Regions from separate parts of the Faecalicatena fissicatena genome, predicted to be linked through region 3. Evidence: predicted binding sites of a transcription regulator. Region 3 holds the regulator's gene; each other region holds the start of a gene.
What was found. Region 3 encodes HrcA, which represses chaperone genes, less so after heat shock. Its sites were predicted from a motif close to TGTTAGCACTCNNNNNNNNNGAGTGCTAACA; they were not measured.
Positions count from the first base shown of each region.

Region 1 (4,184 bases), on a different contig from region 3:
GACAGGGTGATCATGGAGGCTACCTTGTCATCTTTGAGCTTCTCCACCTTCACGTTCAGCTTGTCGTTTTCCATAACCTTGCGGAAGGTCTCCACAAGGGAGTCTGTGGTCTTCTGGAAGGCCTCTTTCTCCTCCTCCTTCACTTCCTCCTTGGCATTGTCCGTGATATCCGCGTCAATGCGCTGGAACTGGAGGTTCGGATTTCTCTGCTCAAGCTGCGTGATGAAGGGTGAGTCAATGTTGTGGTTTAAGATCACCGCATCCTGTCCCTGGTTCCTGAACATGTTGATGTACTGGCTCTGCTGCTGCTCATCGGACACATAGTAAATGGTGGTCTTGGGCTCCTCTTTCTTCTCCTCGCCCTCCTTTGGCTCCTCTTTTTCCGCCTTGGGATCGATCAGCTTTCCGCCGTTCTCCTCCACGCACTCTTTCAGCGTCAGGTACTTGTGATCCAGGTTCTTAAAGAGGATGTAGTCCATCATCTTGTCGCAGAATTTCTCGTCCTTCAGGCAGCCGAACTTGATGAAGGGGCTGATGTCATCCCAGTATTTCTCGTAGTTCTCCTTGTCGGTCTTGCACATGCCGCTTAGCTTGTCGGCAACCTTCTTGGAGATGTAGTCCGCGATCTTGTTTACAAATCCATCGTTCTGGAGCGCGCTTCTCGATACGTTCAGCGGCAGATCCGGACAGTCGATGACGCCCTTCAACACCATCAGGAACTCCGGGATGACCTCCTTGATATTGTCCGCGATGAACACCTGGTTGTTGTACAGCTTGATAGTTCCCTCGATGGAGTCGTACTCTGTGTTGATCTTCGGGAAATACAGGATACCCTTCAGGTTAAATGGGTAGTCCATGTTCAGGTGGATCCAGAACAGAGGCTCCTTGTAGTCCAGGAATACCTTCCGGTAAAACTCTATATAGTCTTCCTTTGTGCACTCATTTGGATGCTTTGTCCACAGAGGCTGGGTGTCGTTGATTGGAACGGGACGCTTGTTGATCTTAACCTTATCTTTGGCCGGGGAGACCTCAACCATCTCTTTCTCACCGTTCTCATTTTCCTTCTCCTCCATCTTGGCGTCCTCGTGGATGCGCTCTACGATCACGTCGTCATCCTTAAGATCCGCCTCATCGATGGTCTCGTACTCCTGCTCCGCGTTTGCCTTCTCCAGGAAGATCTCAACCGGCATGAAGGAGCAGTATTTCTCCAGCACCTCACGCACCTTGTACTCGTTGGCAAACTGCAGGCTGTCCTCATTTAAGAAGAGTGTGATCTCTGTTCCCACCTGCTGACGGTCGCCGTCAGACATCTCGTACTCTGTGCCGCCGTCGCTTGTCCAGTGTACCGGAGTGGCTCCCTCCTGGTAGGAAAGTGTATCGATGTGAACCTCGTCAGCCACCATGAAGGCGGAGTAAAATCCAAGTCCGAAGTGGCCGATCATGTCATCCTCTGTTGTCTTGTCCTTATATTTCTCCAGGAACTCTGTGGCGCCGGAGAAAGCGATCTGGGTGATGTACTCCTCCACCTCGCCGGCTGTCATGCCCACGCCGTTGTCGATAAATTTCAGCGTCTTCTCCTCAGGATTTACAACCACATGGATCTGGGGCTTATAGCCGTCCGGAAGCTGATACTCTCCCATCATATCCAGCTTTTTCAGCTTGGTGATGGCATCACATCCGTTGGAGATCATCTCACGGACAAAGATATCGTGGTCTGAGTAGACCCATTTCTTGATAATAGGAAATATGTTTTCACTGCTGATAGACAGACTGCCTTTTTTTGCTTCCATTTATATCACTCCTTAAATTCCAATCTGTTTTGCGCGGAACAAAAATCCGCACCCTCTGCATGTTATGATAATACCCGAAATCGCAAATGTCAATAAAAAATTAGCACTCATCAAAAATGAGTGCTAATAACTTTGTTAAATTTATAAACTTTCTATAAATTCTGTCCTTCTCACTACTCTACGCTCTTCAAAGACTCCACCATGTCGATCTTCTTCAGCTTGAAGTACATCACCCAGTTGACGAACATGGAGAACCCGAGCGTGAACAGGAAGCTGTACAGATAGCTGGTAAGATCAATCACCCTGCCAAACATGACGTCATCCACCTCCACGGTGACGATGACAAACTGGAGCAGCACCCAGCCAAGGATCATGCCCGCCACCGCTCCGATGAAGGTGAGCAGCACATTTTCCCTGTACACATAGGCCGCCACCTCTGTGTCATAAAAGCCAAGCACCTTGATGGTGGCCAGCTCCCGTTTTCTCTCTGTGATGTTGATGGTGTTCAGGTTGTAGAGGACAATGAAGGCCAGCATGCCTGCCGAGATGATCAGCACCACGATGACCAGGTTCAGGCTTCGCAGCATGTCGTCAAGCTGATCCTCTATGCTGGAGGTGTAGCTGACATTCAGTACATTGCTGTTTTCCAGAAGGCTGCTTCCCACCTTCTCGATCTGGTCCTCCTGCCCCTCCTTCACTTTAATCAGGACGCCGTTGTACTGAGCCTGTTTCCCGAACAGCTCTTCATAGTAGTCCGGGGAGAGGTAGAGATAATGCCCCATATAGTTCTCGCAGATAGCCCCAATGGTCACTTCCTTCTCGCCCATGTCGTCGTCCTCCAGCGTCACCGTATCCCCCGGCTCCACACCGAGCACATCCGCCGCCTTCTCTGTCAGGATGGCCTCATCCTCCTGAAGAGAGTAGACGTCCGGCTTTGTCCTGCTGTGGAAATCCAGGAAGTTCCCTACATCATCCAGGCTTTCCGGCACGGTCAGATACACTTCCTCCGTCTCATCCCCTGCCGTCACCTCCAGATTCTGCATGCGCACCATCAGCTCATCGCTGACAGCCGACTCATCCCGGACGCTGTCCGCGATCTCCTCCTTGTCTTCAGGGGAAAGACCCGCATCAAAGTACACTGCCGCGTCGTAGGTCTGGATGCTGCTGTACTGAAGCTCCGGAATGACAAAGATACAGTCCTTCAGCCCGAAGCCCACCACCATCAGGGCCATACAGCCCCCGATGCCGAACACGGTCATGAAAAATCGCTTCTTGTACCGCACCAGGTTCCGGATGGAAGATTTCCATGAGAAGTTCAGATGCTTCCAGATTATCTTCACCCGCTCCAGAAGGATGCGCTGCCCCTGCTTCGGCGCAGGGGGTCTCATGAGCTGGGCCGGCACGGACGCCAGCTCCCGGTAGCACGAGAAAATGGTGGCCGCCAGAGTGCACAGCACAGCGATCAGCGTGGCCTGCACGGCATAGCTCAGGTGATAGGGCACAAGGATATCCGGTATGTGCTGGTACATGATCTTGTATGCGTAAATGATGATCCAGGGGAACACCTTCTCCCCGAACAGGACGCCAAGGACGCTTCCGCCCAGAGTGGCTGTCAGAGCGTAGGCTATGTATTTCCCGGCAATGGAGAACTTGCTGTATCCGAGGGCCTTCAGAGTGCCGATCTGTATCCGCTGCTCCTCCACCATCCTGGTCATGGCTGTCAGGCTGATGAGGGCCGCCACAAGGAAGAACACAGCCGGGAACACCTGGCCGATGGCCCGCATCCGGTCCGCGTTATCCCCGTACCCGTCGTACTCGGAGAGAGCGCTGCTGCGGTCCTGTATGTACCACTTTGGATTTTCAATCTTGTCAATCTCGGCCTGGGCGTCCGCGATCTCCTGCTTCGCCTCCTCGAGCTGCCGCTCTCCGTCGGCAATCCGGGCCTCTCCGTCAGCGATCTCCTGGGCTGCCTGGGCAGCTCCCTTTTCGTAATCGGACCAGCCATCCTGGATCTCCTGCTCACCCGCGGCCAGCTTTGCCTTGCCGCTGGCAAGCTCACTCTCCTGGCTGCTTATGAGCGCCCATGCGTCGTCAATCTGAGCCTGTCCCGCGTCGATCTGCTGTTTGGACGTCTCCAGTGTCTGCCGGCCGGCCGCAAGCTGAGCCTTCCCGTCCGCGATCTGCTGCCCGGCATCGTTCAGAGCCTGTTCTCCGTCAAGGAGGGTCTGCTCCCGGGCAAGGAGCTCCTCCATTTTCCCCTGCAGTCCGGCCACTGCTTCCCGGGCGCTCTCATAGACGTAACCCTCTCCCTGTTCTGCCAGGGCGTCAAGAGCCTGCTGTTCCACAGCCTCGGCATAAGCAAGACTCTGGGTCTTCTCGGCCTGCCGGGCTTGC
Region 1 is NZ_JACLYY010000007.1:128,768-132,951, forward strand. It holds gene htpG (molecular chaperone HtpG) at 1-1,790, opposite strand, end outside; gene H7U36_RS08965 (FtsX-like permease family protein) at 1,964-4,184, opposite strand, start outside.
Region 1: a site for HrcA is predicted at 1,889-1,919, ahead of htpG (molecular chaperone HtpG). Genes of this name have one in related genera too.

Region 2 (4,184 bases), on a different contig from region 3:
CTCCATGTACTCACTCATATCGATGCGGACCATATTGTTCTCATCGTCAAACAGACTCTGGGCCAGTGCCTTTGCCAGCTCCGTCTTGCCCACGCCTGTGGGGCCAAGGAAGAGGAAGGAGCCGATGGGTCTGGTGGGATCCTTGATGCCCGCCTTGGACCGGATGATAGCCTCGGTCACAAGCTCCACGGCCTCGTCCTGGCCTACAACTCTCTTGTGGAGCTCGTCTGCCAGATGCAGCGTCTTGCTCCTCTCGCTCTCGTTCAGCTTGGCCACCGGGATACCCGTCCACTTGGAGACAATCTTGGCGATCTCGTCCTCCGTCACACTCTCGTGCACAAGAGAGAGATCCTCGTCCTTCACCTTCGCCTCCTCGGCCTCCAGCGTCTTCTGAAGCTCAGGCAGCTTACCGTACTGCAGCTCTGCCGCCTTCTCCAGGTCATAGGACTGCTGCGCCTTCTGGATATCGCCCCGGATCTGCTCGATCTGCTCGCGGAGCTTCTGTACCCGCTCCACGCTTACCTTCTCGTTGTCCCACTGAGCCTTTCTGGTGGCGAACTCGCTCCTCATCTCTGCCAGCTCCTGCTGCAGATGCTCCAGGCGCTCCTGGCTGAGGCGGTCGTCCTCCTTCTTGAGGGCTGCCTCCTCGATCTCAAGCTGCATCACCTTCCGGCGAAGCTCATCCAGCTCTGCCGGCATGGAGTCAAGCTCTGTCTTGATCATGGCGCAGGCCTCATCCACCAGGTCAATGGCCTTGTCCGGCAGGAACCGGTCAGAGATATATCTGTGTGAGAGGGTGGCCGCCGCCACAAGGGCGCCGTCTGTGATCTTCACGCCGTGGAAGACCTCATACCTCTCCTTCAATCCACGGAGGATAGAGATAGCATCCTCCACTGTGGGCTCATCCACCATAACCGGCTGGAAACGTCTCTCCAGAGCCGCATCCTTCTCTATATACTGTCTGTACTCATCCAGCGTAGTCGCTCCGATGCAGTGGAGCTCGCCCCGCGCCAGCATGGGCTTTAACATGTTGCCGGCGTCCATGGCGCCGTCTGTCTTTCCCGCTCCCACGATGGTGTGGAGCTCATCGATAAAGAGGATGATCTTGCCGTCGCTGTTCTTGACTTCCTCCAGAACAGCCTTCAGACGCTCCTCAAACTCGCCTCTGTATTTTGCGCCGGCCACCAGAGCTCCCATGTCCAGGGAGAAGATAGTCTTGTCCTTCAGCGTCTCCGGCACATCTCCGCTGACGATCCTCTGGGCCAGGCCCTCCACGACGGCTGTCTTGCCGACGCCGGGCTCACCGATGAGGACCGGATTATTCTTCGTCTTACGGGACAGGATCCGGACCACGTTGCGGATCTCATTGTCACGCCCAATGACCGGATCCAGCTTCTGCTCTCTGGCTCTGTCCACCAGGTCTGTGCCGTACTTGTTCAGTGTATCGTAGGTAGCCTCCGGGTTGTCGCTTGTCACCTTCTGGTTTCCTCTCACTGTGGAGAGTGCCTGCAGAAAGCCTTCCCTGGAAATGCCAAGCTCCCGGAAGAGCTGTTTCATCTCTCTGCTTGGATGCTTCAGAAGAGCCAGGAACAGATGCTCCACAGAGACATACTCATCTCCCATCTGCTTCATCTCATCCTCAGCGCTTATGAGCGCCTTGTTGAGGTACTGCCCCACATAGGGCTGGCCGCCCTGCACCTTGGGGCGCTTTGCTATGGCCTGCTCCACCCGGTCAATGACCAGATTTTTATCCAGGCCCATTTTTTCCATCATCTTTAGGATCAGGCTGTCATCCTGGGTCAGCAGAGCGTAGAGAAGATGCTCCTGCTCGATCTCCTGGTTGCCATACTCCATTGCTGTCTTTTCGCAGTCCTGGACTGCCTGTAGGGATTTCTGTGTAAATTTATTTATATTCATAAAGGTCCCTCCTTGCCTTTCACTGAAAAGGTGCCCTCTCAGGCACCTGGTTTTCCTGTTCTATTAGAACTATAACACTTTTTGTTAGCACTGTCAACACTCGAGTGCTATTTTCTGAATTTTTTCAACCTTCCACTTAGCAAATCAGGATTTAAACACCAAATCCATTTGTTAATCCGATAAAAACTAAAATCATCCCTGCTATTCGTATTCCCTTTTTCACTTTGTCTTGTTCTAAATCTGTTATATTTATAGGATATACAGGGTTAATGAAAAAAAGAAAACCTGTAAAAGCCCACGCAAGATTATAGTACATATCCTTAGTGAACCATAAAGAACTTATAAATCCCATAATAATTAAAATCATAGAAACGATTATTTGCGTCCGGAAATTTATTCTCATTTTCGACACCTCCAGACATTAGGAATTGTACTTATTGATCATTTTTTAAATGTGTAGTTGACAAAAGTAAAAATGAAATACCTAATAATAAAAATGTTATTGCCGAGGCAGTATTCTTATCCATAAAATTCATTATTGCCACTATAAAGAAACATATTGAAGCAAACAAAAAACATATAAACCTGATTTTCTCTTTTTCCATAATTTTTTAACCTCTTTAACTTCCACGTTCTCAATCTATTTACCCTATTATAACACCCTGAATATTCCCCTGTCATTCTGTTTCTCGCTCATACGGTAAAGCCATAGAAAAAGGGAGCGGAACATCCTCTGTCCGCTCCCTTTCAAATAATTTTTCCCTCATGCCCTGGAGACCGTCCACATCTCCTTGATCTGGTCGGAGATGTCGCTGTAGTTCCAGGTCTTCTCTGTGTTGCTGATGCTGAAGGGGTCGTTGACCGTCACCTGGCCGTTCTCATAGCTGGTGAGCACGATGAAATGTCCCCCGTCCGTGAAATCTCCCGGCAGCATGCTGCAGATCACCGGGTTACCTGCCTGCAGCTGGGCGGCGAGGGTGCCCTCGTCCATCATTCCCTCCCGGCAGTTCAGCCCCCACTGGCGGGCCGCGCTGTCAAGGAAGGCCCAGTAGGTATTGTTCTCCTCGTCGATGAAGCCGTTCTCCTCACTGTACCTCGCAAGCCGGTAGGGAGTGGCCGTCGTGTCCCCGGTGAGTCCTACAATGACCATGGACATGCAGGTCGGGCCGCATCCGCTGGAGGCGATGGTGCTGGTGCCGTAGGAGCTGTAGCCCCACCGCTCGTCCCACTGGAGATAGTGGGGAATGGTTCCGGTCCCTGTGGAGGCCTCCACCGTCTCCGGCACAGGCTTGTCCTTGTTCTCAGCATAGTCCCGCACAAAATCCAGGGTCTCCTCGTTCTGGTCGATAAGGCCGATGATCTCCTCCGGGCAGCCCTCCTCTCTGGCCTGCTCCTTGACCTCGGCGATCTCCCGGGCCTTCTCCTCCTCGGGCGTCAGCTGCTCCTCCTTTCGGGTCTTCTCCTCCTGGCGCTCTTCCTCCCTCTGCTGCGCCGCCTCCCGGGCCTTCTCCTGGGTGGCATGGTGCATGGCAAAGCCCCCCGCAATGCCCACCGCCAAAATCAGGACAGCTGTCCCCAGTATCAGTCTCTGTGTTTTTCTTCTTTCCCTCTGTTCCTTTATCCCTTTGCTGCCATCTGCAGACCTTTGCTTTTTGTCTCTTCTGCTATGTATCATGTCTGTCTTCCTCTTCTGCTATGGTTATTTTCTTCTGGACAAAGCCGCCAGCAGAGCGCCTGCGGCAATGCATACATCCCCCAGATTAAAGGTCAGTCTGGAAAGTCTCTTCCATCTGCTCTTAACGGCAAGATAGTCCACTACCTTTCCCCGCACAACGCGGTCGTAAAGATTGCTGAGGGCTCCCCCTGTGAGGAGCATCATCCCTGTCTTCTCCGCTGTGTGTCCCTTTTTCCTCATGAGAAATACATCCCGCACAAGAAGGACAGCTCCCAGCCAGGCTGAGAGCTTTGTCACAAACTGCGGAGATTTTTCCAGCAAATTAAAGGCAGCGCCCCGGTTGTAGACTCTGCGCAGGACCAGGCGGCCGCCGGCCAGCTCCCGGTCCTCTCCATCGGTCACATTGTCCAGGACATACTGCTTGATCCCAAGATCCAGCGCCGCAGACGCGGCCGCAATGGTACAAAATATCATCTACATTTCCTCTTTAATGCGCACGATCTGCTCCTCGTACTTTTCGATCTGCTCATCTCTCTTTTCAATGGCCTCGCAGAGGGCGATCATATCCATATCCTGTATCTCATTTTTCGTG
Region 2 is NZ_JACLYY010000007.1:115,975-120,158, forward strand. It holds gene clpB (ATP-dependent chaperone ClpB) at 1-1,917, opposite strand, end outside; gene H7U36_RS08910 (hypothetical protein) at 2,069-2,284, opposite strand; gene H7U36_RS08915 (C39 family peptidase) at 2,681-3,592, opposite strand; gene H7U36_RS08920 (signal peptidase II) at 3,617-4,066, opposite strand; gene H7U36_RS08925 (hypothetical protein) at 4,067-4,184, opposite strand, start outside.
Region 2: a site for HrcA is predicted at 2,000-2,030, ahead of clpB (ATP-dependent chaperone ClpB). Genes of this name have one in related genera too.

Region 3 (4,184 bases):
CTGCGCTCCCCGGCCTTGTCCTGACAGGGGCCTATTTCGTCGGCCAGGCAGCTTTCATCATCACCCTTGTGAAGCTGGAGAGGACGATGTGACCCGGAGGACCCTTTTCATATCCTCCGGAAGGGGCGCTGTAAATTCCATGGGTTCCCCGGTCATGGGGTGGGGAAAGGACAGACGGTGGGAGTGGAGCGCCTGTCGGCTGATGTACTTCATATCCGGGTTGTAGAGGTAGTCGCCGATGAGGGGATAGCCCAGGTACTGCATGTGGACCCGGATCTGGTGGGTGCGGCCCGTCTCCAGCTTCAGGCGTACCAGGCTGTGGGGGCCGCAGAGGCCTATGGTCTCGTAGTGGGTGACAGCCTCCTCCCCGTGTTCAAAATCCACCTTCCGCTCCACGATGGATGTGCCGCTGCGGGCCAGAGGGGCGCGGACCGTGCCGGCGGGGGGCGTCACATGGCCGGAGACGATGGCCAGGTACTCCCGGCCCAGCGTCTTGTCCGCCGTCATGGCGGAGAGGATCCCGGCGCTCACCAGATGCTTGGCCACCACCGTGAGGCCGGATGTATCCCGGTCCAGCCGGTTGGAGCAGCGGAAGATGAAGGGCTTTCCCTGCTCTTTGTAGTACCAGGCCAGGGCGTTCGCCATGGTGTTGGTGTAGTTGTTGACAGAGGGGTGGATGGGCATGCCGGCGGGCTTGTTGACGACGATGATGTCCCCGTCCTCGTACACGATGTCCAGCGGCAGAGGGACGGGAGGGATCTTTTCGGAGACGCCTGTCTCGCGAATGCCCACTCTCAGCAGATCCCCCTCCCGGAGGGGCTGGTTCATATAGCGCGGCGCGCCGTTCACAAGGATGCTCTCGGGCATCCTTTTTATGGCGGAGAGGTTCTGACGGGAGTAGCCCTTCCTCCTTAGAAACTGTTCCACGCGGAGCCCATCCGCCTCTTTTCCTATTATATAATCAATGATCCTGTCCATGTCTTATCCGGCCTTTCCGCTGTGAAGAGGGGGGATGCCCCGCTTTGCTTTACGGCCATTATAGCAGAGAAAAATCAAATTTTCACAAATTTCGCATAAACTGTAAAAAATTTATAAATCCTGTTGACAAATAAAAACCATAGTGATACATTAGTAACCGTAGAGATTAGCACTCGTACCAAATGAGTGCTAACAATACAAAAAGGAGGCAGTAAGGATGCAGGCCAAAGATGGACTGGGTGAAAGAAAACTGAAAATCCTTCATGCGATCATCCAGAACTATCTGGAAACAGGTGAGCCCGTGGGCTCCAGGACCATTTCCAAATACACGGACCTGAATTTGAGTTCTGCGACGATCCGCAATGAGATGGCGGATCTGGAAGAGCTGGGATATATCCTGCAGCCCCATACATCAGCGGGAAGGATCCCTTCCGACAAGGGATACCGCTTATATGTGGATATGCTGATGGAGGAGAAGGAACAGGAGCTAAATGAGATGCAGGAGCAGATGCTGGATAAGGCAGACAAGATGGATCAGCTCCTGAAGCAGGCCGCAAGAGTGCTGGCGGCAAACACCAACTACGCGACCATGGTTTCTACTCCCATGAACAGCGCCAACAAGCTGAAGTTCATTCAGCTCTCCCAGGTGGATGATGAGCAGATCATCGCGGTGATCGTGCTTGGAGGAAACGTCATAAAGAACAAGATCATCAATGTAGATGAGCCGCTTGGCAATGAAAATCTCCTGAAGCTGAACATGCTGCTCAACACAACGCTGAACGGTATGTCCATTGAGGAGATCAACCTGGGACTGATAGCAAGGCTGAAGGAGCAGGCGGGCATCCACAGCGCGGTGATCAGCGATGTGCTCGACGCGGTGGCGGACGCTATCCAGGTAGACGAGGATATGCAGATCTACACAAGCGGAGCCACGAATATTTTCAAATATCCGGAGCTCAGTGACAAGAAGAGCGCACAGGAGATCATCAGTGCCTTTGAGGAGAAGCAGCAGCTCACGGAGCTGGTCACGCAGACCCTTTCCCAGGAGGACAACACAGGCATCCAGGTGTATATCGGAGACGAGACGCCGGTGCAGACCATGAAGGACTGCAGTGTCGTCACCGCAACCTATGAATTGGGGGACGGCATGAAGGGAACGATAGGAATTATCGGACCGAAGCGGATGGATTACGAGCATGTACTGAAATCGCTGAAGCACCTGCAGGGCGAGCTGGATGCGATTTTCCATAATAAAGAATAAGAAAGGTGGATGGACCCTTGGAAGAAAATAAAAATAATCAGGAAGAAGTAAAACAGGAAAAAAGCCAGGAAGAGATGGTTAAAGAGGCTGTAGAGGAGGCTAAGAAGACCGCCTCTGCCAAGGAGGAGCCGGGCGACGGCGAGATCCCCGTTGAGGACGGAGACAAGGAAGATAAAGCCGGGGCAGAGGGCCAGGAGGAGCCTGAAGAGGAGGCCTCCCCCGAGGAAGGAAAGACCGAGGGGAAGAAGCTCTTTGGCAGAAAGAAGAAAGACAAAAAAGACGAGAAGATCGAGGAGCTTACAGATAAGCTCACAAGACAGATGGCTGAGTTTGATAACTTCCGCAAGCGCACGGAGAGGGAGAAATCCCAGATGTACGAGGTTGGTGCGAAAGATATCATAGAAAAGATCCTCCCCATCGTGGACAGCTTCGAGAGAGGCCTGGACGCGGTCAAAGAGGAGGAGAGGGAGCACCCCTTCATGCAGGGCATGGATAAGGTGTACAAACAGATGATGACCACACTGAAGGAGATCGGCGTGACGCCGATCGAGGCGGTGGGCAAGGAGTTCGATCCCGCCTTCCACAACGCAGTGATGCATGTGGAGGATGAGAGCTTAGGCGAAAATATAGTAGCCGAGGAATTCCAGAAGGGCTACATGTACCGTGACAGTGTCGTGAGGCACAGCATGGTGAAGGTGGCCAACTAAAGAGCTAACAATCAAAAATCAAAATATAACAGGAGGAATTACATCATGGGAAAAATCATAGGTATTGACTTAGGTACAACAAACAGCTGTGTAGCCGTCATGGAAGGCGGACAGCCGGTAGTTATCGCGAATACAGAAGGCGCGAGAACCACACCCTCTGTAGTTGCCTTTACAAAGACAGGTGAGCGTCTTGTGGGCGAGCCCGCAAAGCGTCAGGCAGTCACAAACGCTGAGAGAACGATCTCCTCCATCAAGAGAGAGATGGGAACAGACTACAAGGTAGAGATCGACGGCAAGAAATATTCTCCCCAGGAGATTTCAGCCATGATCCTGCAGAAGCTGAAAGCGGACGCAGAGGGCTACCTTGGCGAGAAGGTGTCTGAGGCTGTCATCACAGTTCCCGCATACTTCAACGACGCACAGCGCCAGGCCACAAAGGATGCCGGAAAGATCGCCGGCCTTGATGTAAAGCGTATCATCAACGAGCCTACAGCGGCAGCGCTGGCATACGGCCTTGACAATGAGAAAGAGCAGAAGATCATGGTATACGACCTGGGCGGCGGTACCTTCGATGTGTCTATCATCGAGATCGGCGACGGTGTTATCGAGGTTCTCTCCACAGCCGGAAACAACAGGCTGGGCGGCGACGACTTTGACCAGAAGGTTACAGACTACATGATCTCCGAGTTCAAGAAGATGGAGGGCGTGGATCTGTCCACAGACAAGATGGCTCTCCAGAGACTGAAGGAAGCTGCTGAGAAGGCTAAGAAGGAGCTTTCTTCCGCTACAACGACAAACATCAACCTTCCGTTCATCACTGCAACAGCAGAGGGACCGAAGCACTTTGATATGAACCTGACAAGGGCAAAATTCGACGAGCTGACACACGACCTGGTAGAGAAGACAGCAGAGCCTGTACAGAGAGCTCTCTCTGACGCGGGCATCACAGCATCCGAGCTTGGCCAGGTACTGCTGGTAGGCGGTTCCACACGTATCCCGGCTGTACAGGATAAGGTAAAACAGCTGACAGGCAAGGAGCCCAGCAAATCCCTGAACCCGGACGAGTGCGTGGCACTTGGGGCTTCCATCCAGGGCGGCAAGCTGGCAGGCGACGCAGGCGCAGGCGATATCCTTCTTCTGGATGTCACACCTCTGTCACTGTCCATCGAGACAATGGGCGGCGTAGCTACAAGGCTGATCGAGAGGAACACGACTATTCCTACAAAGAAGAGCCAGAT
Region 3 is NZ_JACLYY010000006.1:190,271-194,454, forward strand. It holds gene H7U36_RS08210 (hypothetical protein) at 1-92, shown strand, start outside; gene H7U36_RS08215 (RluA family pseudouridine synthase) at 61-978, opposite strand; gene hrcA (heat-inducible transcriptional repressor HrcA) at 1,196-2,239, shown strand; gene grpE (nucleotide exchange factor GrpE) at 2,314-2,946, shown strand; gene dnaK (molecular chaperone DnaK) at 2,992-4,184, shown strand, end outside.